Regions from separate parts of the Brevibacillus sp. AG genome, predicted to be linked through region 1. Evidence: predicted binding sites of a transcription regulator. Region 1 holds the regulator's gene; the other holds the start of a gene.
The links. The regulator LexA, encoded in region 1, represses DNA repair genes until DNA is damaged. The targets are predictions, from matches to a motif close to CGAACATATGTTCG.
Positions count from the first base shown of each region.

Region 1 (7,915 bases):
TCCGAAAAGGTAATCATGGGTATTCCAGAATACGGAAATGATTGGAACTTATCTGATCCTACAAATAAAAGTAATTCTGTAGTAGAGTGGAAAAATATTTCGGAACTAATTGCCACGACTGGAGCAACACCAGTTAGGGATGAGGTTTCTGGTTCAATGTATTTCAATTACACGGATTCTGATGGATGTAAACATGTCGTATGGTATGAAGACGAAACAAGTATAAAAAATAAGACGCATTATACGCAAACATATGAGTTAGCTGGTGTATCGACATATGCGATCGGTATGGAAGATCAAAAATTCTGGGAAGCGATCTCTTCTGGTCTAAAATAAATCCATTTACTTACGTCGAATAAAACAAGAAGAAAAATGATGAACCAATTTCTTGCCTCTTGTTCACTGACTCCATGTATTTTTTGATAGGCGTGACAAAGAGTATTTTCTACATCCGTAGCCATTCGACTTCCATCCCCACATATATAAAGGTGGGCACCGTCATCTAGGTGAAGCTTAAAACAAGATAAACAATTTATAAAAATCCCGTATTTTTTATTGAATACGGGATTTTTATTTCCTGAATTTTAATAAGCTGGACCGATACCTTAACGAGACATTAAATGAAAAGCCTACATTCAAGCAGTAGAGATTGGCTCTTTGCTCGAAGATTATTCCTTTCGCAGCAGTTGAACTCTTTGTCGTAATTCCTGGTCTGTTAACGGCTCCAATTGCAACAAAGCCTCGTATGGATCATCACCCGGGATATGAAAGTATCGAGCAAATGCAGGCTCTGTCTTGATGCCGCTTTGCTTCAGAGTCCTGATATGTTTATACGCATCCAAGCCTCCTATGTCTAACAATCGTGCTTCGATGTCCATATGACGATAGGCGTTTTGCTTTTCGACAGCTACCTGTTGAGCAAACAATTCAAACCAAAAGCCAGCTGTGAAAAACGAGATAACGCACGTGGGAGTACTATTTACATCTAAGTGTGTCACTTCAAATCCGGGCAAGCAGCCAAATGCTGTACGAACAGCCTGCTCAAACTGCTCCAGATCATGACTCTCGCAAATAATATCCAGATCGCTTTGCACAACATCAATGTCCAATGGGATGGTTCCGGCAAGCACTGGGTGGTAATCGGATAGTACTTCCATGATGTTCGTCTGTTGAATCGCTTCCAACGCTGCTTTTTGGCGAATCGTCCCTCTGCCCAAGTAGGAGAGATCATGCCAATTTCTCATGAGACTACCTCCATGTCTGCTTTCTTTTAAAATAGTTTAGACAAAAGTGAATAAGTACGCAACGAAATCGATAATCACTCGTATACCTAAATGAAGGGAGTGTAGTAGATGGAAATATTTTTGTGGGTAGTGGTTGTGTTATTGTTCTTGCTAAGCATCGCAGGAATTTTCTTACCCGTTTTACCTGATACGATATTACTGTGGGCGGGCTTTTTGCTCTATCACTTTTTCATTGCAGATCCGGGAGCGGGATTGCCGGCATCCTTTTGGTGGGGAATGGTCGTTCTAAGCATTCTGCTTTACGGTGCTGACTTGCTGACAAATATGTACTTCGTAAAAAGGTACGGAGGGTCCAAATGGTCGTCCATCGCTGCTGCGATCGGTATTATCCTCGGGATTTTCGTTTTCCCACCGTTTGGTATGCTGATCTTGCCGTTCGTATTCGTCGTTCTTGTAGAGTTGATGGTACAGAAGCAGTCGATGGAGAGAGCAGTGAAAGCGGGCGTAGGCTCACTGATCGGATTTTTGGGTAGTGCAGTCGTAAAAGTCATCTTGCAAGTTACGATGATCATCTGGTTTTTTATCGCCAGATAATAGACAGAAAACAAAAAGGACAGCCTCGGCTGTCCTTTTTTACGTGGGAACTAGTGAATGAGTCGATAAACACCGATGACTTTACCGAGAATAGTGACATGCTCCAGGATGATCGGTTCCATCGTGGCATTTTCCGGTTGGAGACGGAAGTGATTCTTTTCTTTGAAAAATCTTTTAACGGTCGCTTCGTCTTCTTCTGTCATGGCTACGACGATGTCACCATTGTTGGCTACGTGCTGTTGGCGAACAATGACGTAGTCTCCGTCGAGAATCCCGGCATCAATCATACTGTTCCCGGAGACGCGCAGCATATAGACCTTGTCAGAAGTCACGATATTGTCTGGAAGCGGGAAGTACTCTTCTACATCCTCAATGGCAGTAATCGGTTGTCCAGCGGTTACTTTTCCGATTACTGGCACACGGACGACAGAGTCTTCGAAATTGTCTTGAAAACGATCTTCATCTGATAGCAATTCGATGGCACGAGGTTTGGTAGGATCTCGACGAATGAGGCCTTTTTTCTCTAAGCGTGCCAAATGCCCATGTACAGTTGAGCTGGAAGCTAGTCCAACTGCCTCCCCAATTTCACGTACAGATGGCGGATATCCTTTATCACGAACTTCCTTTCGTATGAACTCGATGATGGCTTGTTGTCTACTCGATAATTTTGACATAGAAAGACACCCCTGATTTCTCGAACATATTTTCCTATATTATACCATGGGAGCTTGCGTTCGACAAACATAAGTTCGATTCATCGTTGACATGAACATATGTTCTCATTTATTATGAGGCTACAAGTGATCAGAACGTATGTTTGCGAGGAGGCTATCATTATGAATTCATTGACAGTACGTAATCGTTTCGAGAAAAAAGAAGAACGTCGTGTTCGTTTTGGTATCACGAGAGGACAAGCTCTCTTGTTTCTTATTACATTTACTCTCTTTTTTTACCTGTTAACCGAACTAGTGTTTGCTTCTTCGCCAATGGAGGAGCCACAAGGCATAGAAGTAACTGTACAATCTGGAGATAGCCTATGGTCGTTAGCTGTTCAATACAATACAGATCAGATGGATGTTCGGGACTATATAATAGAAATTAAGGATGCGAACGGTTTAGAGAGCAACAGGATTTACCCAGGTCAGACTCTCATCCTTCCTGATACTCCGTAAGTGTTCGGCTGTCTTGCGGGATCATTCGAATGTGGTATAATGAAGCGGCACTACTACAGAGTGGGAGGAACCAGCAGTGGTATCTGACGCAGAAATTAAACGCATCAACGAATTGGTCAAAAAATCGCGCGAAGAAGGTTTGACCGAAGAGGAAAAGCTCGAACAAAAAGCATTGCGCCAAAAGTACATTGACGCCGTTAAGCTTTCATTGAGAGCAAATTTGGATTCCATCCGTTATGTGGAAGACCTTGAAGAAAATAAGCCAAAACAGTAAGATAACAATTACTGATACGACAGACATCCTCGCTTGACGCTAGGGTGTCTTTTTCTGTGACATACATAAGCTGTGATAGCCAGGGAGGGAAAGCGATGGCGTGGATAGCTGTGGCGGTTGGAGGAGCAGTTGGCTCTCTTTTGCGCTACCTATTGTCTTTGCTCGCGAATCAGCCGGGATGGCCGTGGGGAACCTGGATCGCCAATGTTTGTGGATCTTTGATCATCGGCATCTTGTTCGTGCTGGGGAAAGAACGTGGCTTTTTATCTCCGACACTCTACCTCTTATTTGCAACGGGGGTCATGGGAGGATTTACGACTTTCTCAAGCTTCTCCTTGGAAGTAGTCTCTTTTTGGGGAGAAGGCCAACTGTTACGTGGCACTTTGTACGCTCTGCTTAGTTTGGGAGTCGGTCTACTTTCTTGTGCGGTTGGAATATGGTTGGCCAGGCAATGGTCCTGAGTCGTTCAATGACACGATACATGTGAGGGGGAATGAATGTGAGTACACAGCATCGTGATTATGAATTGGAACAAAAAAAGCTGGATGAAACAATTTCAGCGATCGACGAAGAAATGGAGCAGCTTCGCAATGATATTCGCGAGGCAACAGATGATTATGTCAAACAGGTTGTTAACTATAAAAAGGCTAAGGAATTGAGCTACCTGGAAGATCAGGGTCGAGAGAAGCCATATTTCGGCAGAGTGGATTTCTTGAAAGATGAAATCTACGAGCTGGATGAGGTCTACATAGGAAAACGGGGAATTGTACGCAGCGATACGTTTGATTCTGTCGTCGTGGATTGGCGCGCGCCTATCGCCAGTCTTTATTATTCCGGTGAGAGCAAAGAAGCGTTTTACCGGATGGGACGCGAGATCGTGCGTGGTGAAGTTCGACTAAAGCGTAATTTTGCGATCGAAGACGGAAAGATCGTCGGCATCTATGATGGAGCGGTAAAAGAAACGATTAACCGCGAGATGGGGCATCCCGACGAATTTTTGCAAGAGGGCTTCATTGATGAATTCTTGGCAGCCAATCTGAATCAGGCAAACGATAGTAGGCTAAAAGACATCGTCGCTACGATTCAATCCGAGCAAAATGATATTATCCGAGCGGAAAAAGAACGGCCGATTGTTGTGCAAGGAGTAGCGGGGAGCGGAAAAACAACGATTGCTCTGCACCGACTCTCTTATTTGATTTATAACTACCAGGATTCCATGATGTCCAAAAAGTTCATGGTTTTTGCACCTAACCGGATGTTTCTTACCTATATATCCGAGGTTTTGCCTGAGCTGGGAGTCGATGATGTTCAACAGTCTACTTTTGTAGATTGGGCAGCGCGTCTTGTGAAGCCTCTGCTGCCAAAAGGATGGAGAATCGTGAGTCCTGATAAGCCTCTTCAATTGTTCTTCGAAGAGGGGCAGGATGAGCGCCAGCAAGAAATGACACGAAACAGGCTTCGCTTCAAAGGATCGCTCGCTTGTCGGGAGGCCCTGGAGCAATACATTCGGCATATCGTCGAAACAAGAATTCCTTTCAAGAAGCTCAGCTTTTTATACAACAAAACGAAGCAAGTATTTTCAATTCCGGGTGATTTTATTCGCCAATGCTTCTTGGAGCAATTCGCCAATATGCCGTATCATCGGCGGGTAGAAGCGCTTCGCAAGCATTTGAAACAAGAAATGAACAAGCAATTGTTTGCCCATTTGCGAGAGCGAAAAGTCGATTTGGACAAAGAAGGCTTGTACAAATTCGAGAAAATGCTGGAGCAGATACTAGATACGTACCTGACTTCGTTTCCGAGACTGGAAATCTTCGCAGCTTATCGCGAGTTGATTGCTGACGAGGAATTGCTGCGCAAGCTCGTACCTGCTGACATTTCAGACGAAGTTGTCCGTGATGTGACTCAGTCTAGCGCTGCATTGTTTGCAGAGGAGAGATTGGAGCCGGAAGATATCGCGCCATTGCTATACTTGCAGCATATTGTTGAAGGAATGAATAAGGCAGAGCATTTTGATCATACGGTCGTGGATGAAGCACAAGACTTGAGTGCGTTAGAAATAGCCGTCATTGCATTGGCAACTAAGCGAAACTCGCTAACGATCGTGGGAGATATTGCGCAAGGTATTCATAGCTACCGGGGGATTCATGCCTGGGAAGAGTTGACGAAGGGGATTTTTGCACAGCTATTTCCTTCCTATTATACGTTGTCACAAAGCTATCGTTCGACCATTGAGATCATGCGCTGTGCCAATGAAGTGTTGCGGCAAATTGATTTGCCCGAGACGGTATTGGCAAAACCGGTTTTGCGACATGGTGAAAAACCAATCATGGTCAAGGCTCGCTCACGAGCGCAACTGTGGGAGGACATCTCTTCGCGTGTGGTAGCCTACCAGTCGGAAGGCTTCAAAACGATTGCGATCGTAGCGAAAACTATTCAAGCGAGTAAAAAAGCACATAAAGGCCTGCAAGACAAAATAGCTGATTTAACCCTGTTAGGAACGAAAGATAACCAATTTCCGGGTGGCGTAACCATCATGCCTGCTTTCTTAACAAAAGGCTTGCAGTTTGATGTGGTCATTCTACTGGATGTAGACGCGTATCAAAATAATGAATGGGACGCAAAACTGTTGTATGTCGCGATGACACGTCCTGTCCATCGTCTTGTTATGACGCAGGTTGATGACGTATCTTCACCGTTGCTGAAAGATTTACCGACAGCGCTGTATAGTATGTCTACTGACGAATAAGATTCTCATCATCAAAGAAAACCCTCTGCCTGTAAAAAAGCAGAGGGTTTATCTGTATCATGCTTAGTGGTCGCCTGTGTTACCTTTGGAAGGGTTGGTAATAACAAAACCTTCTTGTGGCAAGAAAAGGTAATCAATGATGATGCCATCCAGCAATGGCTCATCCTTTTTCACAATCACATCGATCTCTTTGTCGGTCGAGATCACAACATCTTCTTCTGTTGGCTTGTCCAGAGCGAGTCCGTAGTGTGCATGATCACCGTGAGAGTGAGTAATATAAACGCGCAGTTTCAATTCTTTGTCTTCTTCTGCCTCGATGATTGGAGCCAATTGCTTGGCAGCGTTACGAGTGATTTTTAGTTTCACAGGTCAAATCCCCTAACTGTATGTAAGTTACCCCTCCATCTTAGCAAGAGGGAAAACAGGATGCAATGTTGAAAGTGTTACGATATGTCTAGAGAATGACAATACGGTGGAAGGAGAGTCATCTATGAAAATCGATTTGCGCAGCGATACCGTTACGAAACCAACCGAGGAGATGCTTCGAGCAATGGCGGAAGCGGAGGTTGGTGATGATGTTTATAGAGAGGACCCAACTGTCAATCGTTTAGAAGCGATCGCGGCTGAAATACTCGGAAAGGAAGCTGCTCTGTTCGTAACAAGTGGAACGCAAGGCAATCAGGTCGCTGTTTTGACGCATTGTGTTAACGGAGACGAGGTCATTGCGGAAGCGGATTCACACATTTTTTACTATGAGGGCGGCGCTATGTCGGCATTGGCTGGCGTACAAACAAGGACGCTGGTTGGAGAACGTGGTGCTCTACGTGCAGAAGATGTAGAGAGGGCGATTCGGGGCAACAATATCCATTTTCCTCGCACAAAATTGATCTGTCTCGAAAATACGCATAATCGCGCTGGCGGGGCGGTAATCTCTGTTGCGCAAATGAAGAGTGTCTATGATACAGCACAAAAACACGGTATTCCCGTTCATTTGGACGGTGCTCGTCTCTTCAATGCGGCTGTGGCTCAAGGTGTTGCAGTCAGTGAGCTAAGCGCTTTTGCCGATACCGTTCAGATTTGTTTGTCCAAAGGGCTGAGTGCTCCGGTGGGTTCCATTTTGGCTGGAGATCGTGCGTTTATCGAAGAAGCGAGATGGTGGAGAAAAAAAGTAGGAGGCGGGCTGCGTCAGGCAGGGTATTTGGCAGCACCAGGCATTATCGCTCTGACACAGATGGCCGAACGATTGGCAGAAGACCATGAACGGGCACAGCAATTGGCAAAAGGCTTGCGCCAGCTATCGCTTCAGGTCGAGCAAGTCGAGACGAATATCGTGCTGGTGAATACAGACTCGATTGGACAAACAGCTGTCGCCTTCTTGGAGCGTTTGGAGGAAAAAGGAGTGCTCGCTGTTGATTTTGACGAGTACGTCATTCGCTTTACGACGCATCGACACATTAGCGATCAACATATCGAGACCGTTGTGGAAGCAGTTGAGCAATTATTGGAAACGGTGTAATCGTTTCAACCGCTTGTAGCCAGTCGAAGGGAAGACTGGCTTTTTTATTTGTATCAACAGTTAATTCTAAATAGTTAGACAATTTGTACAAAATAAGAGTCTATATGCGCTCTGTTTTTCGCCATACCGTCTGATTTGTTTCGTCTACACTTGCGTTATCATGGTAGTGTGATAAAGCGATAGCGTTTACTGGTGTATGGAATCGAATGGAATCAAGGGGGATGGTCTCAATGAGAAAGAGGATGAGCTTCGTTTTGAGCTGCTTCTTGCTACTTCAAGTTTTAGCGGGCTGTAGTACAAGTGAAACGGCGGTAACGAACAAACCGAATGATCAGGCATCTCAACCAGCGCAGCCAACAGGAAAAG
Region 1 is NZ_JAQMYO010000001.1:782-8,696, forward strand. Features, by position in the region: gene POF51_RS00005 (glycosyl hydrolase family 18 protein) at 1-336, shown strand, start outside; partial or broken gene POF51_RS32140 (hypothetical protein) at 297-506, opposite strand; gene POF51_RS00010 (DUF4269 domain-containing protein) at 669-1,244, opposite strand; gene POF51_RS00015 (DUF456 domain-containing protein) at 1,353-1,838, shown strand; gene lexA (transcriptional repressor LexA) at 1,889-2,512, opposite strand; gene yneA (cell division suppressor protein YneA) at 2,675-3,010, shown strand; gene POF51_RS00030 (DUF896 domain-containing protein) at 3,087-3,284, shown strand; gene crcB (fluoride efflux transporter CrcB) at 3,380-3,745, shown strand; gene POF51_RS00040 (HelD family protein) at 3,784-6,033, shown strand; gene POF51_RS00045 (HesB/IscA family protein) at 6,097-6,399, opposite strand; gene ltaE (low-specificity L-threonine aldolase) at 6,524-7,549, shown strand; gene POF51_RS00055 (peptide ABC transporter substrate-binding protein) at 7,780-7,915, shown strand, end outside.

Region 2 (7,915 bases), on a different contig from region 1:
TCCAACAAAATCGATCTGGATTAAATAAAGGCTCTTATCATATGGCGATTGGTTACTCCTTGATATGTACCAAACAGTTTGGGAAGGCAGAGAATCACTACCTCCAAGCACACGCCCTCTTTACAGCATCAAGTGATCTGTCTCGCATAGGACTATGCTGTACCTATCTTGGTATCATCTACCGAGAATTAATGCGTTATTATCTATCCCATCAAAACCTAGAACAAGCTATGGATATCTTTGTCGCTCATGACATGTCGGATCAAGTTAACAAAGTAAAAGTTGAACAGATCATCTTGTTCTTAAAAACAAACAAATATGATTTGGCCAAAACGATATGTATGGATTTACTTACAAATAGTCAAGATACGATACGTGGTGAAGCACACTATTTACTGAGTAAGATTCACTATAGCGAAGGTAATATAGAAGAGTCTCTCCTCACACTCGAAAAAGCACTCCTTTATTTTCAAGACAACAATCACAAATGGCTGGCCGATGCCATCAGTTTCCGTAATAACATCAATTTAATCCTTTAATCAAAGCTAGTATCTTTTATCCGGGAGCAGGGTGTCTATCAGTTTTTTTTGCTTAATTTTTAAAGTTCCAGTAGTGGAATAAACATTTAAGGATTCTCCGAAGAAATCACTTTAGAGTGACTTATTATTGGTAAAAAAGAAGAAGACATTTATTCTATAACGAAGAATAATATTATCGAATGTTCCCTGCCACACGAATAATGCTGAAGGAGAAGATCGGATGGAAAAGTTGATCGAGGAGTACAGCCAAGACTATGCGCTGTTGAGAGAAGCCGTGGAAGGATTGTCTGAGGAAGAGCTGCGTTTCCAACCTGCACCGGACAAATGGAGTATCCATCAGATTGTGATCCATGTGACGGATAGCGAAATCCTGTCGACACATCGAATGAGAAAAGTCTTGGCGGAGGAAGAACCGCTTCTGCTATCATTTGATCAGAAAGCTTGGGCGGACAACCTGGGATACGAACATTTGGACCGCGAGCAGCATCTGCTCCTGTTCCAAATGCTGCGGGCCAGCATGCAGCCGCTTCTGGAAAATCTGACTCCCGAGCAGATTGATCGGGTCGGGGTATATCCCGATGGAGCGAGGTACATGTTCAAAGAGCTGCTGCAATCGCGCGTCCAGCATGTCCGTGACCACCTTGCCCAGATCGAGCGGGTAAGGCAGGCATATCGGGAGGATAGGCTATAGCGCTAAATAGTAGTTGTGATTAAACTAACGGGAATCAATTACATAGTAAATACATCAGAGGCTGTCGGTATTGTGATCCGGCAGCCTCAATAAGCTATTGGGCAGGATAGTTTACATCGCCTTACCATATCCTCGATCTTCTTATGTACCTCTATTCGTAACTCACCTTCATAATGTCCAAGAATGGTATTTTCCGTGTTGTTCCGTTTCGTCTATATGAACTAGCCTTGTACGTGAGTCAAGTACAGTGATCCGTCCGCGCACTTTCTCAGGCATTCCCCAAACAGTCAACGCCCTTTCGTCACCATCATCTTTAGCTTCAATGAGTTGAGCGCCCAACTCCTCCAACTCAAATTCATCGCGGGTCGGTCGCTTTGGTGTTGCCTTTGCCATTCAAATCCCCCCTTAGCTTCTAACATCAATAATGGTATCCATCGGAATCCATTGGACATCTTCGACCGTAAGCAGCTTTACTTTTCTTGTATTCTCATTGATCCCTGGTACTGCTCCCCACATAGTGCAAATAGTGCCTAGCTCGTTTTTCTTATGTTGCCACCATGTGATTGAAACTGCTTTTTCGCTTTGTTGTGCTTCGCGTAGTCGATAGTCAAATGATTCATGCTCGTCTTGTTCAATGACAGGCATAGGTACGAGTTTGTCATCTTCTTTCATCTGAAGGTACAATTCGCGTTGCTCCGGTAATACAAATCTTGATGATCCGAATAAGTTATCGATTTTCTTTGCCATTATTACCGTCCCTTTCGCTCCCATGCTTCGTATACTTCCATCTTATCAGGATCTCCGCCACTCGATCTACTCTTCTCGTGCTAATGCTTCAAGCACCGACATCACGTCTTCGTGGCTTCGTCCGGTCTTTACGCATATCACATCAATACTCGGAGGTTTCGGTTTCACAGCCGAGTAGTTTCCGATCACCCGTAGAATCTATCGTTCGATATCAGACAACACACCTATCCCTCCTTCGAATAAGAACGTTTGTTCTTGTATTATATGAGAACTTTCGTTCTGAAATCAAGGTAAAAACATTCCATTATTCCAGATTTTTTACATTACGTTCGCATTCGTTCCCGTTAACTAGTTGTTAATGTTTTGGTATGATAGAGACATAACAAAGACATGGGAGCGATTAAGATGAGAAAACATACGAGTTTGTAACAGCGAAAGGTACTAAAGCTGCTGTTATATCTGACTTCGTACACAATCTTTTTCTTAATGGCATGAAAAAAGAAACTGGTGTTAACGGGATAGTAGCCGTTGTCATTAATGGCCAACAAATAGCTGCGCGTTTTGATAAAGTGCAAGGCATGGCCGGAGCAAGTTTTGTATTCAATAATAAACCGGCGTTTCTTCCAGTACCTAAAGAAATCCTAGATGAAATCCTTGCAGATGAAAGAGAAAGAGATGCGACTCGTAATGAAATTGCGAAGGAACAAGCGAAATTCGACAACCAACTTGCAGCCTTTAACCAAATGATGGATCAAGAGTAACCAATAATCATAATAACGGATGGGATTGAAAGGATGATGATCATGTTGAGTAAATCTATGGTAAGCCGTATCCGGAATCACAGTGAGCTTAGCAAGTACCCACAGACTTTTCAGGCTCTGATTGGAAAAGTAAGTTCTATGGATACAATGGGCATGAGCTCTAAACAGATTGCGGCAATGATGGACGAAATGTATAAGCAAAACCATAACGGATACATGAAGGCGCAAGGAGAAGTACAGATATGAGCGATATGTGGCAAGGTACAGGAATATGGGCAGGCTGGCGGTTGACGACGGATCATTCTGCCAGCTCGTACAACCAACTGGTGCTAGTTTCCCCGGATGGACGGGCATTCGGTCCAGGTGATATTACTGGAACATACTCTCAGGCTGATCTTGCAAAAGCACTAGGAGTCTCCAGATCCGCTATCGCCCAGCGTATTCAACGTGAAACACTTCCGCCATTTGATGGCCAGGGTAAAAACGGACGTGATTACTGGCATTTCGAGACGATACGACACTTACTTTTGGATGATAAACAGTGAATAGGAAGCGAAACACAAAGCACTGCGTAATTTGTGGATCAGAGTTTGCTACCCCACCTAGCTCGAAGAAAGTAACATGTTCTAAGTCCTGTCAGATCGAACGAGCAAGGCGGGCGAACACCGGTCTACCTCGTCGATGGAGCGCCGAGAAGAAAACTAACCTTTCCAGACTCGGACAAACTGACAACCTCAAAAAAGGTACTGTCGCGGCGCAAAAAAGTACTATTGCTGGACCATTTGAGACACATCGTAATGCATTAATTTGGGTGATTCGGTCACCAGAGGGTGTGACGTATACGGTTCGTAATCTCTCTCTGTGGATACGCGAACATATAGACTTCCTTCCGGGTACAGTGGCACAAGCTCGCAGCGGATTAATGCAAATTAAACGATGTATGGAGGGAAAGACAAAACGGCAAGTTAGTAGCTGGAAAGGTTGGACCTTAGTGCGTTGGGAAGTTCCCGACGAATAAAAATAGCCCTCCCCGGACCCAAAATCCGAAAGAGGGCTTTCGCATTAGTTGAAATGGTTGTTGCTCCATGCAAATAAGTGTTTTTTGAGTAATTAAACTCAATTAAATGCTAATGTATTTGTTTTGTTATTATTATAGGAGCAATTTGGTAAGGGATATTGCATGACGTAGTTTCGATTGTAAAGTTTCTTCTCCTCATCTCACTTGTCTTCTTTCAAAGCATCCTGAGTGGCCTGTATTATCGCGCTGTTCCATCCATTTGCCCAACCTTTCGACCATTCTTTAAGTAGATTGATACTCTCTCCTACCTTATGTTCTTTAAGGTGTACTTCTAAAAACTCTATATCCATAGCGGGAGCGCAAGGCTTCCCTTGCTCAAATGCTCTTTTTCCGTATTCAAATGCTGAAATTACTGTCATGGTGATTGGTTCTCCTTTACACTACATATGCAAATGCAAAAAATGGCTTACTGGCTCTATAGTTCTCTAACCAAGATCGAGAACACTCCATTTCATAGTTAATTGGTTCAACTGCTAAGCACTGCAAAATCCGGTATACCAAGGTTTCAGGAGAAATGACTCTTTGATGACGCATATAAGGAATACTCTCAAAGCCTTCTCCATTTACAACACCCAGATTGATCTCTCCTCCATTATCATCGAAATACATCATCAGGTTCCCTGTGTATCCATGTTTAGATAAGGCATTAAAAGGAGCCATCAGATACACGGTCCTACCTGTTAATATTGGCTGAAATCCAAGCCCATACAAGAGCTCCAATACCTGTTCCCCGTATTCAATTCGAGCTCCCCATTTTACTCCAAGAGAAAAGACTCGTTGCTCATCGAAATTTGCCCATTCGTCTCCATTGGTAAACTTATGATTGCAATCCGGGCAAAAAAGTTGTTTAACCTGTTCTTCTGATGAAAAGCAAATGTAATTCCCCCGCTTCCAGGTGTAGGAAAAGGATCGGCGTTGATGTATACCAACGAATTCATCGATCGTATGTAAACACTCAGGGCAAACTGTTCTTCCAGCGAAATCAATTCCATATTCAAACTTATTGTCTGGAAAGAAAATTACATTAGTCTCATCTAAGATGGTTGCATCATTACAATCATCAAAATCAACGGTTATAGAAACGCCAACAACCTCACCTAATGAACCGTAGTTGTAATTGAAGCCTACAATTGTACCTGTTCTTTTAGGAAAGGACGACTGGGTAGATCCCATTACCTTATTACCTATTACGATAGAATTAAGAGTTATCCGAGAAATCGGCTGCATATGTTATTCCTCCTTGGAAAAGTAGTCAGATTCATCACATGGAACAACCATTTCGTAGAAACTTGGATAGTTCAATGTCTTCTCTTGCGTACTCCGAAAGATATTGTTCTTCGATCATTCGTAACGCGTCCGTTCCAGTTTCGTATTCCACATCACTGTCTCTTCTTCGGTATTCACAAATCACAACTTGGATTTTTAAAGTCCGGCCCCAGAGAAAGCGAGAGGCAGTCACATAAACCTTATGGGTTATACTTGCAAGTAGCTCATTATCTATTGAAATGCATCTTGGTTCCATAAACATTCAGCCTCCGTTTTGGAAAAGTAAGAAAGGTAGACGAACTCCAAAGAGAAACCATCCCCTTGGAGTCACTTCGAAGGATGTTAGAGATTTGCTGAAATCATGGATGCATTTTGAAGGGAATACTCTTCAATAAATTCCCTTAATTTTGGAACCAAGGGAATGACTTCTTCGTAATAATTCATGTCATTCGTAATCATTAAGTCCATAAATTCTGTGAGTCCAACCGCTTTATCTGTGTTGTTCGAGTGTACAGCAAAGGCGCCCTCTTCATAGGTGACAGTAACCCGGTATGGATACACTCTAACCTTAACCTTCATTTTCAAGGACCCCACGAACTTCACGGACGCCACTAACTATAACCGTGTTAGGAACGTATCCACTGGTCGTAATCGGCCGTGATTTAACATTCCTAACTGCGATTTCTGCGGACGAAGCGATTACTCTGACGGTTTCCGCAACTAACCACCCGACTTCAACATCATATTCTTTCACGTCAAACTCGCTGTGAGGAAGAACACCTATGAACACCCAAATTTGTTCGGATGAACGCCGTTCAATTCGTTCTAGGTGATAGCTTGATGAACAGTGACATACCCGATATAACTCGGTAGAATCAATGTCTTGGTTAGTCATTCGCACATAGTAGTATTCCGCAATATCATCATGGTTTTCGAACGTAATCGAAGCGACTGAAGCTTCTCCGTACAGGCTCGTTAAATGCTGCACGAGGCGTTCCTGGTACATACCATGTGTAGCTACTTCATTGTTCTCTTCATCGGGTACTACTCCCCCAAAAGGATCAAATTGCTGTATCGTTTCGGGGATCAATATACTAGAGAGATAGTATTCCACACCATTTGCGACCTCTACCGCATGTTCTTCAGAACGGATGTCATCATAATTGTCTTGAACATAGGCCTTCAAGAAAGTGAGTAATTTACTCATACATAGCCCTCCTATTAATCACCTTAATTTGTTTAAAACAGGTATGATTTGTAAGCCTAAAAGAGAAAGCACCACCAATCACTCTGGCGCTGCTTTTGCTCTTGCTACTTCATTTCCAAACCTTACTCGCATATCTACATCAATAATCTCTCTTTCCTCACGAACTAGACCAAACAAGGCACGAATAAAGCCGAGTTCAAACCGTCGAAACTCTTCTTCAATACTTTCTAGTCGCCTTTTATCCTCATAGAGCGTGTAGAACCGGACTCCTTCTTGCGCCATCTCTTTAAGAGCAAGCCCTGTTAGCTTAATTCCGTTAAACATGACAAAGAGGCGTTTTTCTTGTCGTACTTTATGACCTTGTCCTGATCCAATAAACCTTCCTATGCAATAAATCGCTGTGTTCTGTATGTTTTCTACTGATACATGAAGAGCCCGATTAAGCTTGACATGCCTCATCGTTGTTTCATAGTCCATCAAACTTGTAGATGTTTTTGAATCATCTTCATACCCATATTGATACTCGATCGCATATGGAACAGTGACAGAGTAAATGAACCCTGGAAGGATTTCAGGTGGATTGCTGCAATAAGCTACAGCTTGAGTTTTAAGATTCTTTCGCTTTTCTTCGTTTTCATCTCGAATAAAATTTTGAAGAAGTGGGAGGATTTCGGCTTTGATCTTTCTCGATCCCTTCCCTGTCACCTTGTCAATAGGGCGATGGGAGAATGCGTTGTAGCTAGTAACACTAACTTCAATGTTGTCCCCACTGATTTGATACTCAAAGCTTCCGATGCGATTTACAGTATAGTTCGACATTATGCTTCCACCTCGACTTGATTAATTTCATAAAAAAAGATGCTCCAATCATAAGGAGCATCCAACAGAATATTTCTAGCGAGTCATACTAAGAAATGATAGTCTTCAATAGCTTTCGAATTAACGCCTCCTTTATCATTTTGGTTCCCATTTGTCCCGGAAAACAAAAAAAGACCCATTTGGAAGGCATAATGGAAGAAACCCATCTTGCCGACCAAACAGGTCGATTCTAGTAGATCCGAAACTTTCGGGTAAAGGTACATTCAACAGAGAAACACATTAATTGATAACTGACTTCTATGTTATCACAGTTTTCGTTCTAAGCAAATAACTGTCATATGTCCAAACCGATTAACTTAATAGGTACAATCCCGCTTTCGAAGACAGCTAAAACTAAAATACTTAGAAGAGCGTCAATTGAATCTGTGCTGAGAACTAAAACTACTCTAAGTGATAATTCAAGTATACAGGGAAACGAGTATCGTTCTTTGTTATAAAGAAAAGATTCCCCTCCAGATCCCTATGTAATTGGTCACATCCGCCTTCGAAGTAATGCAGAACCTTATGGTGGTGTGGGCATACAATGATGGCATTTTGAGCAGTATCTAGTTCGCCATGTTCCTCTTCGTTATAACTTGCGTGTTTTACCGTGGATATTGGAACGATATGATGCAACTCGGTGTAGTATCCATCTTCAGTGATGATCCTTGGAATAGGAAATTCGGGATTACACAATTGGCAGGTGTCCATATATAGTCTTTTTAAATGAATAACTAGAGCCTTAGATCTTTGGATTCTTTCTATTTT
Region 2 is NZ_JAQMYO010000018.1:17,216-25,130, reverse strand. Features, by position in the region: gene POF51_RS29625 (tetratricopeptide repeat protein) at 1-539, shown strand, start outside; gene POF51_RS29620 (DinB family protein) at 760-1,230, shown strand; partial or broken gene POF51_RS29615 (hypothetical protein) at 1,382-1,623, opposite strand; gene POF51_RS29610 (YolD-like family protein) at 1,636-1,977, opposite strand; gene POF51_RS29605 (hypothetical protein) at 2,469-2,738, shown strand; gene POF51_RS29600 (hypothetical protein) at 2,781-2,984, shown strand; gene POF51_RS29595 (AsnC family protein) at 2,981-3,283, shown strand; gene POF51_RS29590 (hypothetical protein) at 3,957-4,175, opposite strand; gene POF51_RS29585 (hypothetical protein) at 4,192-5,043, opposite strand; gene POF51_RS29580 (hypothetical protein) at 5,425-5,661, opposite strand; gene POF51_RS29575 (hypothetical protein) at 5,651-6,289, opposite strand; gene POF51_RS29570 (hypothetical protein) at 6,368-7,108, opposite strand; gene POF51_RS29565 (HNH endonuclease) at 7,550-7,915, opposite strand, start outside.
Region 2: POF51_RS29610 (YolD-like family protein) is a predicted target of LexA. The motif match lies at 2,220-2,233, and genes of this name have one in related genera.